One region of the Amycolatopsis sp. cmx-11-32 genome, then DNA from elsewhere that is predicted to be linked to it. Evidence: riboswitches for the same ligand, from Rfam matches in the RefSeq annotation. Region 1 holds a riboswitch; the other holds the start of a gene.
What was found. A riboswitch is a leader RNA that binds a small molecule or an ion and turns the genes downstream of it on or off. The one in region 1 is predicted to bind glycine.
Positions count from the first base shown of each region.

Region 1 (9,741 bases):
CACGCCTGACCAGGCCCTTAAGCTCGGTGAACTCCGGCCCCATCCGCGCACGCGTCTTGATCCACGAAGGCTTCTTCTCGATCGGGGTCTGCGCGTTGCGGACTTCGAGCCGGAGAAGTTTGCGCCCCTCGGGGAGCGCGCTCATCGGTTGAGGCCCTCGTACAGCGGGTGCTTCTTCGCCAGCAGTTCGACCCGGGCGGACAGCGACTGGCGCAGCGCCTCGTCGAAGTCCGGGCGCAGCGCCTCGGCGATGATGTCGCCGACCTCGGCGAAGTCCTCGGCACCGAAGCCACGGGTCGCCAGCGCCGGGGTGCCGATCCGCAGGCCCGAGGTGATCATCGGCGGCCGCGGATCGAACGGGACGGCGTTGCGGTTGACCGTGATGCCGACCGAGTGCAGCCGGTCCTCGGCCTGCTGACCGTCCAAAGTGGAGTTGACCAGATCAACGAGCACCAGGTGCACGTCGGTGCCACCGGTCAGCACCCGGACGCCCGCTTCGGCGCAGTCCGTCCGCGAAAGGCGGTCGGCCAGGATCTTCGCGCCTTCGAGCACACGCTGCTGGCGCTCGCGGAACTCCTCGCTCGCGGCGACCTTCAGCGCGACGGCCTTGGCGGCGATGACGTGCTCCAGCGGACCGCCCTGCTGGCCGGGGAACACCGCCGAGTTGATCTTCTTGGCGAGTTCCTGTCGGCACAGGATGATGCCGCCACGCGGGCCGCCGAGGGTCTTGTGCGTGGTCGTGGTGACGATGTCCGCGTGCGGCACCGGGCTCGGGTGCAGTCCGGCGGCGACGAGACCGGCGAAGTGCGCCATGTCGATCATGACCTTCGCGCCGACCTCGTCGGCGATGCGGCGGAACTCGGCGAAGTCGAGCTGACGCGGGTACGCCGACCAGCCGGCGATGATCAGCTTCGGCTTGTGTTCCTTGGCGAGACGCTCGATCTCCTCGACGTCGACGATCCCGGTCTCTTTGTCGACGTGGTAGGCGACGACGTTGTAGAGCTTGCCGGAAAAGTTGATCTTCATTCCGTGGGTCAGGTGCCCGCCGTGGGCGAGGTCGAGACCGAGGATGGTGTCACCGGGGTTGAGCACGGCGACCATGGCGGCGGCGTTGGCCTGCGCACCCGAGTGCGGCTGGACGTTGGCGTGCTCGGCGCCGAAGAGGGCCTTCGCGCGGTCGATCGCCAGCTGCTCGATGACGTCGACGTGCTCGCAACCACCGTAGTAGCGGCGGCCGGGGTAGCCCTCGGCGTACTTGTTGGTCAGCACGGAACCCTGCGCCTCGAGCACGCTAACCGGGGCGAAGTTCTCCGAAGCGATCATTTCCAGGGTCGACTGCTGCCGGTCGAGTTCGGCGGCGACGGCCGCGGCGACCTCGGGGTCCACTTCGGACAGGGCTGCGTTGAACAAAGAAGTGTCTCCCATTTCAGCTCTCCTGGGTGAGCACGGCGTAGGCCTGGGCATCGAGCAGGGCGGGCACGTCGCCGGACAGACGCACCTTCAGGAGCCATCCTTCGGCGTACGGGTCCGAGTTGATCAACTCGGGGGTGTCCGTTGTGGCCCCGTTCACCTCGACGACCTCGCCGTCCACAGGCGCGTACAGCTCGCTGACGGACTTGGTCGACTCGACCTCGCCGAACACCTCGCCGGCGGAGACGGTGTCACCGACCGAGGGAAGCTGGACGAACACGATGTCACCGAGCGACTCGGCGGCGAAGGCGGTGATGCCCACGGTGGCGACGCCGTCGACGACGTTCAGCCACTCGTGTTCCTTCGTGTACTTCAGGTCCTGGGGGATGCTCATGATGAGAAGGGGCCTTTCAGGCGCGAGAGTAGAAGGGCAGGGCGACGACCTCGACGGGCTCGACGCGGCCCCGGATGTCGACGGAAAGCTCGGTGCCGGGCTCGGAGTGCTCCCGGTCCACGTACGCCATGGCGATCGGGTAGCCCAGGGTCGGCGAGAGGGCACCGCTGGTGACCTCACCGATCTCGGTCTCGCCGGACAGGACTGTGTAGCCGTGGCGCGGGGCGCGGCGGCCGGAGCCCTTGAGCCCGACGCGCACGCGGCGAACGTCCTTTTTGGACAGTTCCTCCAGCGCGGCCTTGCCGACGAAGTCGCCGGGCTTCTCGAACTTGACGACACGGCCGAGACCGGCTTCGAACGGGCTCAACCGGAGGCTGAGTTCGTTGCCGTACAACGGCATTCCGGCTTCGAGGCGCAGTGTGTCACGACAGGCGAGACCCGCCGGGAGCAGGCCGTGCGGCTCCCCGGCCTCGGTGAGGATGCGCCAGACGGCGGGGGCCTCACCGGCCGGGACGTACAGCTCGAAGCCGTCCTCGCCGGTGTAACCGGTGCGGGCGAGCAGGACGTCGTGACCCTTCACGACGGCCGGGACGCTCGCGTAGTACTTGAGCGCGCCGAGGTCGGCGTCGGTGACGGCGCCCAGGATCTCGACGGCCTTCGGGCCCTGGACGGCGATCAGCGCGACGTCCTCGGACTTGTCGTCGACGACGGCGTCGAAGCCGGAAGCCCGCTCTGCCAGCGCTTCGGCGACGACGGAAGCGTTACCCGCGTTGGCAACGACCAGGAACTTCTCGTCGGCGAGGCGGTAGACGACCAGGTCGTCGAGTACGCCGCCTCCTGCATCGCAGATCATCGTGTAGCGCGCCCGGCCCGGCTTGACGCCGGACAGGTTGCCGACCAGCGCGAAGTCGAGGACCTCGGCGGCTTGCCCACCGGTCACCTCGATTTCGGCCATATGGGAGAGGTCGAACAGGCCCGCGGTCTCGCGGACCGCCTTGTGCTCCGCCAGTTCGCTGGAATAGCGGATCGGCATCGACCAGCCCGCGAAGTCGGTGAACAGCGCACCCAGTCCTTTGTGGACCCCGTGCAGGGACGTCTCTTTCGACATCAAGTGCCTCAGTTCTCGTAGGCGTTGAGCGGCGGGCAGGAGCAGACGAGGTTACGGTCCCCGCGCGCACCGTCGATGCGGCGCACCGGGGGCCAGTACTTGGCCTTGCGGTTCACCCCGGCGGGGTACACCGCGAGTTCGCGGTCGTACGGCAGGTCCCAATCGCCGACCAGGGTTTCCGCGGTGTGCGGAGCGTTGCGCAGCGGGCTGTTGTCCGCGGTCCAACGGCCCCGCGCGACGGCGTCGATCTCCGCGCGGATGGCGATCATCGCCTCGATGAAGCGGTCGATCTCGCCGAGGTCCTCGGATTCGGTCGGCTCGACCATCAGCGTGCCCGCGACCGGGAACGACATGGTCGGGGCGTGGAAGCCGTAGTCGATCAGGCGCTTCGCGACGTCGTCCACGGAAACGCCGGTCTCCTTGGTGAGTCCGCGCAGATCGAGGATGCACTCGTGCGCGACCAGGCCGTCCTGGCCGGTGTAGAGCACCGGATAGTGCTGGTTGAGGCGCTTGGCCACGTAGTTCGCGGCGAGAACGGCCGCGCTAGTCGCAAGTGTCAATCCAGCTGCGCCCATCATCCGGACGTACGCCCACGAGATCGGCAGAATCGACGCCGAGCCGTACGGGGCGGCGCTGATCGGGCCGACGCCGGTCGACGGACCGGCCTTCTCCAGCAGCGGGTGGTTCGGCAGGTACGGCGCGAGGTGCGCGCGCACCGCGACCGGGCCGACGCCGGGGCCGCCGCCACCGTGCGGGATGCAGAAGGTCTTGTGCAGGTTCAGGTGCGAGACGTCGCCGCCGAACTCGCCCGGCTTCGCCAGGCCCAGCAGGGCGTTGAGGTTCGCGCCGTCGACGTAGACCTGGCCGCCCGCGTCGTGGACGATCTTGGCCAGCTCGTCGATGCCGTGCTCGTAGACACCGTGTGTGGACGGATAGGTGACCATGATCGCGGAGAGCGTGTCGCGGTTGGCCTCGGCCTTGGCGCGCAGGTCTTCGAGGTCGACGTTGCCCTCGTCGGTGCACTTGACCACGACGACGCGCATCCCGGCCATGACCGCTGAGGCCGCGTTCGTGCCGTGCGCGGACGACGGGATCAGGCAGACCTCGCGTTCCTGCTGACCGTTCGCTTGGTGGTACGCGCGGATCGCGAGCAGTCCGGCGAGTTCGCCCTGGCTACCGGCGTTCGGCTGCAGCGACACCTTGTCGTAGCCGGTGACCTCGGCCAGCCAGCTCGACAGCTGCTCGACCAGGACGTGGTAGCCCTCGGCGTCCTCGACCGGGGCGAACGGGTGGATACCCGCGAACTCACGCCAGCTGATCGGCTCCATCTCGGTGGTGGCGTTGAGCTTCATCGTGCAGGAGCCGAGCGGGATCATGCCGCGGTCGAGCGCGTAGTCCAAGTCGGACAGGCTGCGCAGGTAGCGCAGCATCGCGGTCTCGGAGCGATGGGAGTGGAAGACCTCGTGGGTGAGGTACTCGCTCTCGCGGTGCAGGCCCGCGGGCAGCGCCTGGGCCTCGGTAGCCGCGGTGTCGATACCGAAGGCGTTGAGCACCTTGGCGATGATCGCGGGCGTGGTGACCTCGTCGACGGCGACGCGGACGTGGTCGGCGTCGACCGGGCCGAGGTTGATCCCGTTCTCGCGCGCGACCGCGACGACCGCTTCGGCCTGTCCGGGCATGCGGGCGAGGACGGTGTCGAAGAAGCCCTCGTGGACGACCTCGACGCCCCCGGCGCGCAGGGCGTCCGCCAGACCGCCGGCGAGTTCGTGGACGCGGGTCGCGATGCGCTTGAGGCCGTCCGGACCGTGGTAGACCGCGTACATCGCGGCGAGCACGGCGGGCAGGACCTGCGCGGTGCAGATGTTGGAGGTCGCCTTCTCGCGGCGGATGTGCTGCTCGCGGGTCTGGAGGGCGAGGCGGTACGCGAGGTTGCCGTCGGCGTCGACCGAGACACCGACGAGACGGCCCGGCAGCGAACGCTCGAGCCCGGCGCGGACGGCCATGTACCCGGCGTGCGGGCCGCCATAGCCGAGCGGGACGCCGAAGCGCTGGGTGGAACCGGCGGCGATGTCCGCGCCGAACTCACCTGGCGCGGTGACCAGCGTGAGGGCGAGCAGGTCGGCGGCGACGGTGTACAGCGCTCCGGCGGCCTTCGCGGTCTCGGAGATGGCGGAGTAGAAGCCCGCGCCGCGCAGCACGCCGGAAGCACCGGGGTACTGGACGACGACGCCGAAGAACTCCTCCGGCAGGCCGGTGAGCAGGTCGCGGACCTCGACCTCGATGCCCATCGCCTCGGCGCGGGTGCGCACGACCGCGATGGTCTGCGGCAGACACTCGGCGTCGAGGACGACCTTGTTCGTCTTGGACTTCGACACGCGGCGCATCAGCATGACGGCCTCGGCGACGGCGGTGGACTCGTCGAGCAGGGAGGCGTTCGCGGTGGCGAGACCGGCCAGCTCGGAAACCATGGTCTGGAAGTTGAGGAGGGCTTCGAGGCGGCCCTGCGAGATCTCCGGCTGGTAGGGCGTGTACGCCGTGTACCAGGCCGGGTTCTCCAGCACGTTGCGGCGGATGACCGCCGGGGTGACCGTGTCGTGGAAGCCGAGGCCGATCATCTGCGTCATCGGCTTGTTGAGCGCGGCAAGCGCGCGAAGCTCGGCGATGGCGCTCTCTTCGGACGCGGCGGGGGGAAGCTCGAGGTCACGGGTGATCCGGATCGCGGACGGCACGGCGGCCCGCATCAAGGCGTCGAGGCTGCCGTAGCCGACCTCGGCGAGCATCTTGGCCTGCTCGGACTCCGAGGGGCCGATGTGCCGGTCGCCGAAGGACGTACTGGTCAAGGGAGCTCCTTGGGTCAGGCGCCGGATAGACCGGTGCGCTGGGAACTCCCCCTCTGTCATGGCACCTGAGAGTTTCACCGCCCGTGAGGGGACGGCTTTCACCTTGGGTGAGGCGCACTTGCGCGCCTGCTTTCCAGAGTGGCCTCGCGGAAGCGGTAGTGGGTACCTGAGAGATTCCGGGGAGTTTGCTCCTTCGGTGCCCCACCACCTTCGTGGGGGCTCTCCCGCTCCAGCTCAACGGCCCTGTCTGCAGTTGTGCGCACACCGTACCTGGCGCGTTCGACGCGCGTCTACTTCTGGCCGGACACGTCACTTCCCCCGTTCGGCCGGACACCCGTCGTGCCCGGCCGCCGGGTCGTGGCTAGGCGGCGTCTCTCAAAGCGCGCTTTCGGATTTCCGCAGCCGGGCCCCGGCATCCGCTGGTCACCCACTCAGCCAGATCAGCGGCCCACCTCCGCAAAACCGAGGCCTCCGGCCGACAAGAAACGCGCGCGCCTGTCCTCACCCAACCTGCCAACCTCAGTTCGGGAGACACGCTCTAGGCGGTCTCCATCATCATTTCGGCGGTGATGGTGCCGCAGAGCTCGGCGCAGCGCGTCATCATGCCGGCGGCTTCGGCGAGTTCCGGGTCGCCGGTCTTGGCGCACTCCTGGGCGCACATGCGCATCATCTGGGAGGCGAGGCCGCACGTCTTCGCGCACATGCGCATCATTTCGAGGTCGGCGATCATGGCCGAACAGCGCATCATCATGTCGGCGCTCATGCGGGACATGTCGGCGCAGGTCACCATCATCATCCCGAGCTTGGCGCCGCCGACCTCCATGCAGCGCGTCATCATCTCCTCGCACCTGACGTGGCACTCGCTGCACAGGTCGATGCAGTCGCGCATGGCGGTGCTCATCTGCCGGGTCATCCTGGGGGCCTCCGCGCTTCTCGGATCGCGAAACCAGGCGGCTCCGCGTCCCAGAACTACCGCGCAGGTCAAGGGTATGCCATCCCAGCCACCGGGACGAGTGACGGCGGCAGGGAGTGAACAGGTCCGTGAAGGCCTCCTTGAGGGACTCTGGGTCCCTCAAGGAGGCCTTCACGGACCTGGGCAAACCTCACAGGGGGGTGACGTAGGCCCCCGCGATGCCGCCGTCCACCAGGAACTGCGAAGCCGTGATGAACGAAGCGTCGTCACTCGCCAGGAACGCGACCGCGCCCGCGATCTCCTCCGGCTCCGCGAACCGGCCGACCGGAACGTGCACCAGCCGCCGCGCGGCCCGCTCGGGGTCCTTCGCGAACAGTTCCTTCAGCAGCGGCGTGTTCACCGGCCCCGGGCACAGCGCGTTGACCCGGATGTTCTCCCGCGCGAACTGCACGCCCAGTTCCCGGCTCATCGCCAGTACCCCGCCCTTGGACGCGGTGTAGGAGATCTGCGACGTCGCCGCGCCCATCACGGCGACGAACGACGCGGTGTTGATGATCGAGCCCTTCCCCCGCCGCTGCATATGCGGCAGCACCGCCTTGCAGCACAGGTACACCGAGGTCAGGTTGACCTTCTGCACCTTCTCCCACGCGTCGATGCCCGTGGTGAGGATCGAGTCGTCCTCGGGCGGGGAGATGCCGGCGTTGTTGAACGCGACGTCGACCGAGCCGAAGGTGTCCACGGTGGTCTGGAACAGGGCCTCGACCTGCTCGGCGTCGGTGACGTCGGCCTGCACGAACAGGCCGCCGACCTCGCCGGCCGCGGCCTTGCCCGCCTCGGCGGAGATGTCGGCGATGACGACCTTCGCGCCCTCGCTCGCCAGCCGCCGAGCGGTGGCAAGACCGATGCCGCTGCTGCCGCCGGTGATGACCGCGACGCGGCCCTCGAAACGCTGCACCATCTAGTCCTCCGTGCTGATGAATACATTCTTGGTCTCGGTGAAGGCGTCGACAGCGTCCGGCCCGAGCTCGCGGCCCAGCCCGGACTGCTTGAACCCGCCGAACGGCGTCCAGTAGCGCACGGACGAGTGCGAGTTCACCGACAGGTTCCCGGCCTCGACACCGCGCGCGACGCGGAAGGCGCGGCCGACGTCACGCGTCCAGATCGAGCCGGACAGGCCGTACTCGGTGTCGTTGGCCATGGTCACCGCGTCCGCCTCCCCGGCGAACGGGATCACCGCGACGACCGGGCCGAAGATCTCGTCCGAGGCCAGCGGATGCCGCAGGTCGGGCGGGGTGACGACGGTCGGCGGGAACCAGTACCCGGGTCCGACGGGAGCGTTGCCCCGGAAGGCGACCGGCGCGGCGTCGTCCACATAGGACGACACCTTCGCGTGGTGCCCGGCCGAGATCAGCGGTCCCATCTCGGTCACCTCCAGGCGAGGATCCCCGACGACGACGCCGTTCACGGCGGGTTCCAGCAGTTCCATGAACCGGTCGTACACGTTCGCCTGCACCAGGATCAGGGATCGCGCGCAGCAGTCCTGCCCGGCGTTGTCGAACACGCCGTACGGCGCCGTGGCCGCGGCCTTCTCCAGGTCGGCGTCGGCGAACACGATGTTCGCGTTCTTGCCGCCGAGTTCCAGCGTCACCCGCTTCACCCGCGCGGCGCAGCCGGCCATGATCTGCTTGCCAACCGCGGTGGAGCCGGTGAACACCACCTTCCGCACCGCCGGGTGGTCCACGAACCGTTGTCCCACCACGGACCCCTTGCCGGGGAGCACCTGGAAGACGTCCTCGGGGATACCCGCCTCGCGGGCGAGCTCACCGAGGCGGATCGCGGTCAGCGGGGTGAGTTCGGCGGGCTTGAGCACGACGGTGTTCCCGGCGGCGAGCGCGGGCGCGAAACCCCAGCCCGCGATGGGCATCGGGAAGTTCCACGGCACGATCACCCCGACCACGCCGAGCGGCTCGTGGAACGTCATGTTCACCCCGCCGGGCACCGGGATCTGCTTGCCGCTCAAGCGTTCCGGTGACGCCGAGTAGTACGTCAGCACGTCGCGGACGTTGCCTGCCTCCCAGCGCGCGTTGCCGATCGTGTGGCCCGCGTTGACGACCTCCAGCTGGGCGAGGTTCTCGATATCGGCGTCGACGGCGTCGGCGAAGCGGCGCAACAGCCGCGCCCGGTCGCCGGGGGCCACCGCCCGCCAGGCGGGGAACGCCGCCTGTGCGCGGGCGATCGCCGCGTCGGTCTCCTCGGCCGAGGTCAGGCCAACCGACCTCACCACCTCTTCGGTGGCGGGGTTGATCACCTCGAACGTGGTCATGCCCGCTCCTTCGCAGCTGTCACCAATGCCTCGAAAAGCCTGATGTCGTCGGGATTCTGTTCGGGATGCCATTGGACGCCGAGCACGAACCCGTCGCCGGGCAGTTCCGCCGCCTCGATGGTCCCGTCGGCGGCCCAGCCGACCGGCACCAGCCCGTCACCGAGCTGGTCGATGGCCTGGTGGTGATAACACGGCACCTTGGTCTCGGTGCCGAGGATCGACGCGGCCCGGCTGCCCTCGGCAAGGGTCACCGTAGTGGTGCCGAAGGTCGCGGGCGCGGGCTGGTGATCCGCACTGTCCAAAGTGTCCGGAAGATGCTGGGCGAGCGTCCCGCCGAGCGCGACGCTGAGCACCTGCAGCCCCCGGCACACGCCGAGCACCGGTTTGCCACTGTCCAAAGCGGACCGCAGCAGGCCGAATTCGAACGCGTCCCGGTTCGGCCGGACGTAGGTCGTCGGACGCTGCTCCTGGCCGTAGCGCGCCGGTTCGATGTCGGCGCCGCCGACCAGCACGAGACCGTCCACAGCGGACACCAGCCTGTCGTGCGCGTCGCTCACCGGCGGCAGCAGCACCGGGATCCCGCCCGCCGCGGCGACGCCGTCCACGTACACACGGTGCAGCAAGGCCGCTTCGGTCTCCCACACCAGGAACTTCGCGGGCTCCAGGTAGCAGGTGAGCCCGATCAAGGGCTCAGAGACGTTCGAAGCCACGGATCCTCTCCCAGTCGGTGACGGCGGCGTCGTACGCGGTGAG
Region 1 covers NZ_JADNQN010000012.1:46-9,786, forward strand. The annotation lists partial or broken gene ACM6LR_RS29620 (lipoyl synthase) at 1-145, opposite strand, end outside; gene glyA (serine hydroxymethyltransferase) at 142-1,425, opposite strand; gene gcvH (glycine cleavage system protein GcvH) at 1,427-1,804, opposite strand; gene gcvT (glycine cleavage system aminomethyltransferase GcvT) at 1,821-2,912, opposite strand; gene gcvP (aminomethyl-transferring glycine dehydrogenase) at 2,921-5,752, opposite strand; glycine riboswitch at 5,796-5,899, opposite strand; gene ACM6LR_RS29645 (hypothetical protein) at 6,291-6,653, opposite strand; gene ACM6LR_RS29650 (3-oxoacyl-ACP reductase) at 6,856-7,623, opposite strand; gene ACM6LR_RS29655 (aldehyde dehydrogenase family protein) at 7,624-8,988, opposite strand; gene ACM6LR_RS29660 (gamma-glutamyl-gamma-aminobutyrate hydrolase family protein) at 8,985-9,698, opposite strand; gene ACM6LR_RS29665 (glutamine synthetase family protein) at 9,679-9,741, opposite strand, start outside.

Region 2 (9,741 bases), on a different contig from region 1:
CCGGCCACGTCGAACGCTGGCAGCCGGGGCCGGGCGTCGCGCTCGAAGGCCGGTCAGCGCACCGGTTCCTGGAGCGGAAGGGCTACGTCGAGACACCGGACGGCGTCATGCTGGACCCGGCGGGCTTCACCGAGGGCCGGGCCAAAACCGCCGAATTCGTCGTCGGCCTGCTTTCCGCGACCGCGTCGCGCGCGCCGAGGCTCAGTTGTTTCGGGCTTCACGAATGGGCAATGGTTTACCGGGAATCGGCGGATGAGGTTCGTCACTCACAGCTTCCGCTCCGGCTCGGCTCGGCCGGAACGGACGGCGTCGTCGAGTCGCTGGAGATCCGATGCGGGCATTTCGACGCTTTTCGGTTCTTCACCGAGCCCGCCAAGCCGCGTAATACGCTGCGGCCGGAGCGGGAGAACCAGATCGAGTTCGAGCAGCCGGGCTGCCTGCACGCCAACATGGATCTCTTCAAGTGGGCCTACAAACTCGACCCGTTCGTGCCCGCTGAGCTGGTCGGGGACTGCTTCGAGCTGGCTGCGGACATTCGTGAGCTGGACATGCGCGCCAGCCCGTACGACCTCGCGGCGTTCGGGTACTCACCCGTGCGGATCGAGAGCCCGGAAGGCCGGGCCGAGTACGCCCGCACCCAGGCCGGTTTCGCCCGCCGGGCCGCGCCGCTGCGTGAGCACCTGATAGCGCATTGCAAACGACTTCTGACCGAGTTAAAGAGGATGCCCGCCACCCGCGGAAAACAACTGTGAGTCGTCGCATTCCCCGTAACATCCTCCCCTGTTAGAGTGATAACGGTTTGATTGCATACGCAGCGCGAGCGCGCACGTTTCGAAAGGACAACGATGGGGCGACACAGCGTGGCCGAGGAGCCGGTGCCGCATCCCCTCGACCCGCCGAAACGGCCTCAGGGTCGCGGTGAGGCGACCGGCTCGCACCGGATCATCGGGAAGAAGGCCCCGCGGCGCCGGATCGCCAAGTGGCCCATCGCCTGCCTGGTCCTCGTGGTCCTGGTCGCGATCGGCGTGTTCGGCTGGAACTGGGCGGACGGGGAGCTCAACACCCGCGCCGAAGCCCAGGCCAAGGCCTGCAGTGCCGGTGACACGCCGATGCGGATCATCGTCACCCCCAGTATCGAGAAGCCGCTCCGGGCGGCCGCGGACCGGTGGAACAACGCCGCGACCGTGGTCCGCGACCACTGCGTGATCATCCAGATCGACGCGCTGCCCTCCGCTTCCGTGCTCGACGGCCTCGTCGGACGGACGAACCTGGACTCCATCGGCGGTCTCCCCGCCGCCTGGATCCCCGAGTCTTCCTACTGGGTGACCGAACTGAACATCGCGAAGCCCGAACTGGTCGGTTCGCCCGCCCAGTCGGTCGCGACAGCGCGTTCGGCCGACTACCCGCTCGTCGGACTCGCCGGCAAGAGCATCGACGAGGTCCAGATGCGCGCCTCGCAGACGTTCCGGCAGTTCCTGCAGCAGCCAGCCCAGCAGGCCGACTTCGCCGCCGCGGGCATCAAGGCCACCTAAGCCCCACCGTTTCCTCGCGTGAGCTGAAGGGCGCTTTCCCCGCATGTCATGGGAGGAAAGCGCCCTTCGCCGCGTGAGATGCGGGGAAAGTCCCCTTCAGCTCCTAGACGAGGTCGAAGGTGTCCGGGTCCGGGCCGGTGCGTGTCCCGTCGTCGAACTCGGCGAGCGCGGCGAGGTCGTCCTCGGCGAGTTCGAAGTCGAAGACGTCGAAGTTCTCGCGGATCCGGGACGGGGTCACGGATTTCGGGATGGCCACCGTGCCGAGCTGCAAGTGCCAGCGCAACACCAGCTGCGCCGGGCTCTTGCCGTACTTGGCCGCGAGCGCGTTCAGGGTCGGATCCGAGAGCAGCGATCCCTGCGCGAGCGGGCTCCACGCCTCGGTGACGATGCCGTGCTCGGCGTGGAACTCCCGCAACGCCTTCTGCTGCAGGCGGGGATGCAGCTCGATCTGGTTGACGGCGGGCACGATCCCCGACTCGTCGAACAGCCGTTCGAGGTGCGGGGGGTGGAAGTTCGACACCCCGATGGCCCGCACCCGGCCGTCGGCGTAGAGCTTTTCCAGCGCCCGCCAGGTTTCGACGTACTTGCCGCGGGTCGGCATCGGCCAGTGGATCAGGTACAGGTCGACCCGGTCCAGGCCCAGCTCGGCCAGGCTGGCGTCGAACGCGCGCAGCGCCGCGTCGTAGCCGTGGCCGGGGTTCGGCAGTTTGGTGGTGATGAACAGTTCGTCGCGAGGCACACCCGCGGAGCGGATCGCCGCACCGACGCCTGCTTCGTTCCGGTACGACGCGGCGGTGTCGATACTGCGGTACCCGGCCTCGATCGCGGTCCGGACGACCTTGGCCGTGTCGCCCGAGGGCACCTGCCAGACGCCGAAACCGAGTTGGGGGATGGCTACCTCGTTGTTCAGGACGACGGAAGGCACGGCCATGGAAGAAAAATCCTCACTGGGGTGTGCGGCGGGGTTTCCTGCCCCGCATCATTCCACCCCGCGCCGGGCGTACGCGCGCAGATACTCCGCCGTGGCCGTGTCGGCTGGGAAGAACGACTCGATCACGAGCTCGGCGACCGTGATGTCCAGCGGCGTCCCGAAGGTGGAGACCGTGCCGAAGAAGGTGAGATCCACCCCGTCGTGCCGTAGCCGCAGCGGGACGAAGATGTCACCCGGGCCGGGGACCTCCACCTCGGGCACGGGATCATCACACGGATAGGTGAGCAGTTCCTCCAGCAGCTCCGTCAGGACCGGATCGGCCGTCTGGGTCACCTGGCGCCGCAGCCTGCCGAGCAGGTGTGCGCGCCACTCCCCCAGATTCAGCACGTACGGCGCCATCCCCTCCGGGTGCAGGGTCAGCCGGAGCACGTTGACCGGCGGTGTCATCAAGGTCGGCGAGACCAGATCGGTCATGATCGACACGCTCGCGTTGGCGTCGACCAGGTTCCACCCCCGGTCGACGACAACCGCGGGGTAGGGCTCGTGACTGGACATCAGCTGCCGGACCGCCTGGCGGACCGCCACCAGTTCCGGGTCGCCGAGACCGCTCTCCGGGTAGGCGGGCGCGTAGCCCGCCGCCAGGAGCAGCCGGTTACGTTCCCGCAAGGGGACCTCCAGGTGTTCTCCCAGCCGCAGCACCATGTCGCGGCTGGGCTTGGACCGCCCGGTCTCCACGAAGCTCAGGTGCCTGGTCGAGATCTCCGCGGAGATGGCGAGGTCGAGCTGGCTGATCCGGCGGCGATCGCGCCATTCCCGCAGGAGTTCGCCGACAGGGCGGCCGGCGCGGCCCGCCGTCAAGGTGGTCGTCACGATCACGAACCTACGGCCAAGGGTGCCGGGCCGCCATTACCTCGCACGTAATCGACGTGCCCCACCCGCACCGGTCAGAGTTGCGACATCGGTTACCCACCAACGAGAGAAGGCACCATGTCGGAGATCCAGCGCGTCACCGAGCAGTACATCGCCGTGTGGAACGAGACCGACGAGGACAAGCGCCGCGCGCTCATCGCCGAAGTGTTCACCGAGGACACCGCCTACACCGACCCGCTGGGCGCGGTCACCGGGCACGACGGCGTCGACGGGTTCATCGCCGGTGCGCAGGCCCAGTTCGCGGGTTTGAGGTTCAGCCTGCCGTCGACCCCCGACGCGCACCACGACATCGCGCGGTTCCAGTGGCACCTCGGCCCGGAGGGGGCGGAGGAGCCCCTGGCGATCGGCTTCGACGTCATCACCGTCGAGGACGGCCGGATCAAGCAGGTGCTGGGCTTTCTGGACAAGATGCCCGGCTGACGATCAGGCGAAGGCCTCCGGCGGCGGACAGGAGCAGACGAGGTCGCGGTCACCCGCGGCCCCGTCGATCCGCCGCACCGGTGGCCAGATCTTCGCGGCGGTGAAACCGGCGGGGAAGACCGCGATCTCCCTGCTGTACGGGCGATCCCACTCCCCGGCGAGGCAGCGCGCGGTGTGCGGTGCGTTGCGCAGCGGGCTTTCGGCCACCGGCCACTCCCCCGCGGCGACCTGGTCGATCTCGCCGCGGATCGCGATCATCGCGTCGCAGAACCGGTCGAGTTCACCTAGATCCTCGCTCTCGGTGGGCTCCACCATCAGCGTGCCCGCGACCGGGAAGGACATCGTCGGCGCGTGAAGCCCGTAGTCGGCGAGCCGCTTGGCGACATCATCGACGGTCACGCCGGTCCGCTTGGTGAGCGCGCGGAGATCGAGGATGCATTCGTGCGCCACGAGTCCCTCGTGTCCGAAGTAGAGCACCGGATAGTGCTCGGCGAGGCGCTTGGCGACGTAGTTGGCGTTCGCGACCGCGGTCAGGGTCGCACGCCTGAGGCCTTCGGCGCCCATCATCCGGATGTAGGCCCAGGAGATCGGCAGGATCGACGCGCTGCCCCACGGCGCGGCGCTGATCGGACCGACACCGGTGGCCGGGCCGGCGTCCGGTTGCAGGGGGTGGTTCGGCAGGTACGGTGCCAGGTGCGCCCGGACGCCGATCGGCCCGATGCCGGGACCGCCGCCGCCGTGCGGGATGCAGAAGGTCTTGTGCAGGTTGAGATGCGAGACGTCGGCACCGAACCGGCCGTACTGCGCGACACCGATCAGCGCGTTCAGGTTCGCCCCGTCGACGTACACCTGGCCACCCGCGTCGTGCACCAGCGCGCAGACCTCACGGACGGTGTCCTCGTAAACCCCATGTGTCGACGGGTAAGTGATCATGATCGCGGCCAGGTCGTCGGCGTGCTCGTCCACTGTGGACTTGAGGTGGCCGACGTCGATGTTGCCCTCGTCGTCGCAGTTCACGACGACCACGCGCATTCCGGCCATCACCGCGCTGGCCGCGTTCGTCCCGTGCGCGCTCGACGGGATCAGGCAGACGTCGCGCGCCACGTTCCCGCGCTCGCGGTGGTAGGCACGGATCGCCAGCAGACCGGCGAACTCGCCCTGACTGCCGGCGTTCGGCTGCAGGGAAACCGCGTCGTAGCCGGTGATCCCGGCCAGCCAGTGCTCCAAATCCTTGACGATGGACAGTGATCCTGCCGCGTCCTCGGCGGGCGCGAACGGGTGCAGCCCGGCGAACTCCGGCCAGGTGATCGGCTCCATTTCGGCCGTGGCGTTGAGTTTCATCGTGCAGGAGCCGAGCGGAATCATGCTGCGATCGAGCGCGACGTCTTTGTCCGACAGTGCCCGCAGATACCGCAGCAACGCGGTTTCCGAGCGGTATGCGTGGAAGACGGGATGCGTCAGGTATTCGCTGGTACGGCGCAGGTCCGGCGGAAAACCGTCGGCGGTGTCCGCGTCGAGTGAGTCCACATCGGACACCGCGACGCCGAACGCCTTCCACACCAGGGAAAGGTGCTCACGAGTTGTCGTCTCGTCACAGGCGACGGCGACGTGGTCCGCGTCGGCGAGCCGGAGGTTGACGCCCAGGTCCCGTGCGGTGGCGACGACTCCGGCGGCGCGGCCCGGAACCGCGACCATGACGGTGTCGAAGAACTCGCAGTGCACGACGTCCACATCGCTCTCGGCGAGCCCGGCCGCGAGCACGGTGGCCATCCGGTGCGCGCGGTTCGCGATGGCACGGAGTCCTTCGGGACCGTGGTACACCGCGTACATCGACGCGATGACCGCCAGGAGCACCTGCGCGGTGCAGATGTTGCTCGTGGCCTTCTCGCGGCGGATGTGCTGCTCGCGGGTCTGCAGCGCGAGCCGGTACGCGGGGGTGCCGTCGGCGTCCTTCGACACCCCGACGAGCCGTCCGGGCAGCTGCCGTTCGAGCCCTCGCCGCACGGCGAGGTACGCGGCGTGCGGGCCGCCGAAACCCATCGGCACACCGAACCGCTGCGTCGACCCGACCGTGACATCGGCGCCGAGCTCACCCGGCGACCGCAGCAGGGTCAAGGCCAGCGGATCCGCCGCCATCACCACGGCCGCGCCCAGTGCCTTGGCCTCGGCGATGGTGTGGTCCCATTCGCGGACGACGCCGGACGCGCCGGGATAGGACAGCAGCACCCCGAAGAAGTCGCCACCGAGGCCGAGTCCGGTGATGCCCTGGGACAGGTCGGCGGTCACCAGCTCGATACCGAGCGGTTCGGCGCGGGTGCGCAGGACCTCGATCGTCTGGGGCAGAGTGTCCTCGTCGACGACGAACCGGTTCGACTTCGACTTTCCGGCGCGGCGGACCAAGGTCATCCCCTCCGCCGCCGCGGTCGCCTCGTCCAGCATGGACGCGTTGGCGATCGGCAGGCCGGTCAGGTCGGCGACCATGGTCTGGAAGTTGAGCAGCGCTTCGAGACGGCCCTGCGAGATCTCCGGCTGATACGGCGTGTAGGCGGTGTACCAGGCCGGGCTCTCCAGCACGTTGCGGCGGATCACCGGCGGGGTCACGGTGTCGTGGTAGCCGAGGCCGATCATCTGGACCATCGGCCGGTTGCGCGCGGCCAGCGCGCGGAGTTCGGCGAGCGCGCCGGTCTCGGTGGCGGGCGGCGGCAGGTCCGGCGGTGTCGCGGACTCCCGCAGCGAAGCTGGGACGGCCCGCTCGGCCAGTTCGTCGAGCGACGAAACGCCGACGATGTCGAGGATGCGCGTGAGTTCTTCGGCACCGGGGCCGATGTGCCGGTCCGCGAAGGGCGATCCGCATTCGAGAGCGGCCAGTGAAACAGGCTCCATCGGGGACCTCCCAAGACGCGGGGTGGGGCCGGGACGGATTGTCCTGGCCCTCCCCACTCTGTCCGTACCCCCGTGGGGGCGCCTGAGAGTTTCGCCCGTGGGTTGAGTCGGGCTTGCACCGTCGGCGGAGCCGCCAGGTGGTGACCTGACGACTCACTTTCCAGAGGCGTCTAGTCCGCGCGGTCCAGGGTGCCTGAGAGGTTCCGGGGAGGACTTGCTCCTTCGGCGCCGAGCTGTTATCGGCTCGATCTCTCCCGCGCGGATTCGTCGACCGCGAAAGTGAGCCTACCCTGCCGCTCGCGCGGCTTCATGATCAGCCGGTACGACGTGCGTTACGGCGCTGCGTGAGCTCGTCCGGTGTGACGGTTTCGATCACGCCGCCGTCGGCCCGTTCGGCCTGGAATTCGTGGATGGTGCCGCTGATCTCCTGCATCGCGCCGCTGACGGCGATGCCGAAAACGCCCTGGCCGCCCTGCAGTAAATCGACGATCTCTTCGGGTGAGGTGCACTCGTAGACGGTGGTTCCGTCGGAGAACAGGGTGACCCTGGCGAGGTCACGGACACCGCGCAGGCGCAGGTGGTCGACGGCGACCCGGATGTTCTGCAGCGAGACGCCGGTGTCCAGCAGGCGCTTGACGACCTTCAGTACGAGGATGTCTTTGAACGAGTACAGCCGTTGCGAACCGGAGCCGTGTGCCGTGCGGATACTCGGCGCGACCAGTTTCGTACGGGCCCAGTAGTCGAGCTGCCGGTAGGTGATCCCGGCGATCTGGCAGGCGGCGGGACCGCGGTAGCCGACGAGTTCGTCCGGAAGGGAAGAGTCGGGGAACAGCTCACCCTGCTCGCCGTCTCCGACCGGAACGAGCGGCTCTTGAGGGCTACCAGCCTCGACCACGCCATGCCTCCCCTCGCCCGACCTGGCGGCCGGCGAACAAAGCCGCGCGGACCCACGTGAGTCCGCACCGGAGTCAACCGTCAAGACGGATGCCCCAGACATCCGAATCACACCTTGGCGACTTACCTCCATTGACGGTAAGCGCGTCCGGCAAAGCGGTCAACGCGACGCGCGGTCAACCTCAAGCTCTTCTTGAGGCTTGCCGGGAGTGGCCCCCCGTTCGGCTGCACCGTTGCCACTTTTACTCAGCCGTGTTATTTTTTACTCATGCAAGTAACTCCTTCCACCGAAACCGCCGCGAGCGCGGTACAGGCGGAGCTCGGACTGTCGGTCACCGAGGCCGCCAGACGGGCCCAGATCGTCGGCGCCACCATCGCGACGATCTCGGATCTCGGCTACCACAAGGCGACCTTCGCGAAGATCAAGGAACGCGCCGGGCTGTCCAGTACCCGGATCATCTCCTACCACTTCACCAACAAGGCGGGCCTGATGCAGGCCGTGGTCACCACCGCGACCGGGATGAAGGACAAGTTCCTCGAGGAGCGGATTCAGGGCACGGCCGACCGGGCCGGGTTGCTGCGCGGTTACATCGAGGCGGAGATCGAGTTCCTCGGGTCGTACCCGGAACTGGTGCGGGTCATGGTCGAGATGGCTTCGAGCGGATCGGATACCGAGGGCTGGTTCATGTCCGCGCCGATCGTCGAGGAGTTTCGCACCGGTCGGCTCGAGCGTCAGCTGCGGCAAGGCCAGCAGGAAGGCGCTTTCGGCGACTTCGCGCCGGACGTGATGGCCCTGTCGATCGCTCAGGCCGTCGACGGCGTCGCCGCGAAGTTCGCGACGGACCCGAAGCTGGACCTGGAACGGTACGGGCGGGAACTGGCGGACCTGTTCACACGGGCGACCGCTGCCTGAGGTCGTGGAGCTGAAGGGGACTTTCCCCGCATGCGATGCGGGTAAAGCGCCCTTCACCGCGTGAGATGAAGGGATGGTCCCCTTCAGCTCTCGTGACCGGGGCGTGGCAGCGCTCAACACCGCACGCACGAAGAAGGGGCGGCGCTACCGGCGCCGCCCCTTCGTTCAAGATCTCGCGATACGGGTCAGGTGTCCGCGCCGCGGAAGTCCTCCGGCGAGACGGAGTCGAGGAACTCGCGGAACTTCTCGACCTCGTCCTCCTGCTCGTCGGGGATGATGAGACCCGCTTCCTCCAGCACCGCGTCCACGGCGTGGATCGGAACCCCCACCCGCAACGCCAGCGCCACCGAGTCACTCGGCCGCGCCGAAACCCGGATGTCGCCGTCGAAGACCAGTTCCGCGAAGAACGTGCCTTCCTTCAGGTCGGTGATGACGACCTGTTCCAGCTCGCGGCCCAGCGCCCCGATGACCTCCTTGAGCAGGTCATGTGTCAGCGGACGGGCCGGGCGGACTCCCTGCTGCTCCAACGCGATGGCGGTGGCCTCGACCGAGCCGATCCAGATCGGCAGGTATCGCTCGCCCTCGGTTTCCCGCAGCAACAAGATCGGCTGATTCGCGGGCAGCTCCACCCGCACGCCGACGACGCGCATCTCGCTCATCGGGCTTCGCCTCCCTCTCGTGCGCACGGGCCGCAACGCTTGTCTCGACGATCAAGCGACGGCGATCCCGACGCTACCCGTCTTCCGAGCGCTGTGCTCGCTGTCTCCGACATTCCCGGTTCGCTCGTGGCAAACCAACTCTCACGGTACGGCATTGGATGCCGAACATTCAGTCATTGACAAGTGGACTCACCACGGTTCCCGGTCCCCGTAACCACTCAGCCGCCCGTGACGGCCCGTATTCCGGCCTTCACCAAGAGCGTATGTAACGCGACGGTCAGTGCGGCGAGCTCGCGGACGACCTCGTCGCCCCTCGCCTGGGCGTCCTCGTCACGGTGCCGATACACCGGGGTCACGATCTGCTCCAGCAGGCCGACTTCGCGGTCGGCCGCGGCCCGGAAGGCACGCAGATGTCTCGGCTCGATACCGAATTCGGTCATCGCTTTCACGGTCTTCGCCACGAGGACCGCGTCGGGGTCGAAGAACCCCGCCACGCCTGGGCGGACCAGACCGTATTGCCGCAGCTCGGCCAGGGTAGCGGCGTCGATGCCGGCCTGGCGGAGCAGATCTTCCTCGGTC
Region 2 covers NZ_JADNQN010000003.1:378,876-388,616, forward strand. The annotation lists gene ACM6LR_RS10625 (3-methyladenine DNA glycosylase) at 1-752, shown strand, start outside; gene ACM6LR_RS10630 (hypothetical protein) at 846-1,532, shown strand; gene ACM6LR_RS10635 (aldo/keto reductase) at 1,636-2,463, opposite strand; gene ACM6LR_RS10640 (helix-turn-helix domain-containing protein) at 2,512-3,339, opposite strand; gene ACM6LR_RS10645 (nuclear transport factor 2 family protein) at 3,451-3,813, shown strand; gene gcvP (aminomethyl-transferring glycine dehydrogenase) at 3,817-6,696, opposite strand; glycine riboswitch at 6,867-6,963, opposite strand; gene ACM6LR_RS10655 (MerR family transcriptional regulator) at 7,010-7,591, opposite strand; gene ACM6LR_RS10660 (TetR/AcrR family transcriptional regulator) at 7,859-8,503, shown strand; gene ACM6LR_RS10665 (bifunctional nuclease family protein) at 8,689-9,162, opposite strand; gene ACM6LR_RS10670 (MerR family transcriptional regulator) at 9,381-9,741, opposite strand, start outside.
Region 2: it holds a riboswitch for glycine, as region 1 does, so the genes downstream of both, gcvP (aminomethyl-transferring glycine dehydrogenase) here and gcvP (aminomethyl-transferring glycine dehydrogenase) in region 1, are expected to answer to the same signal.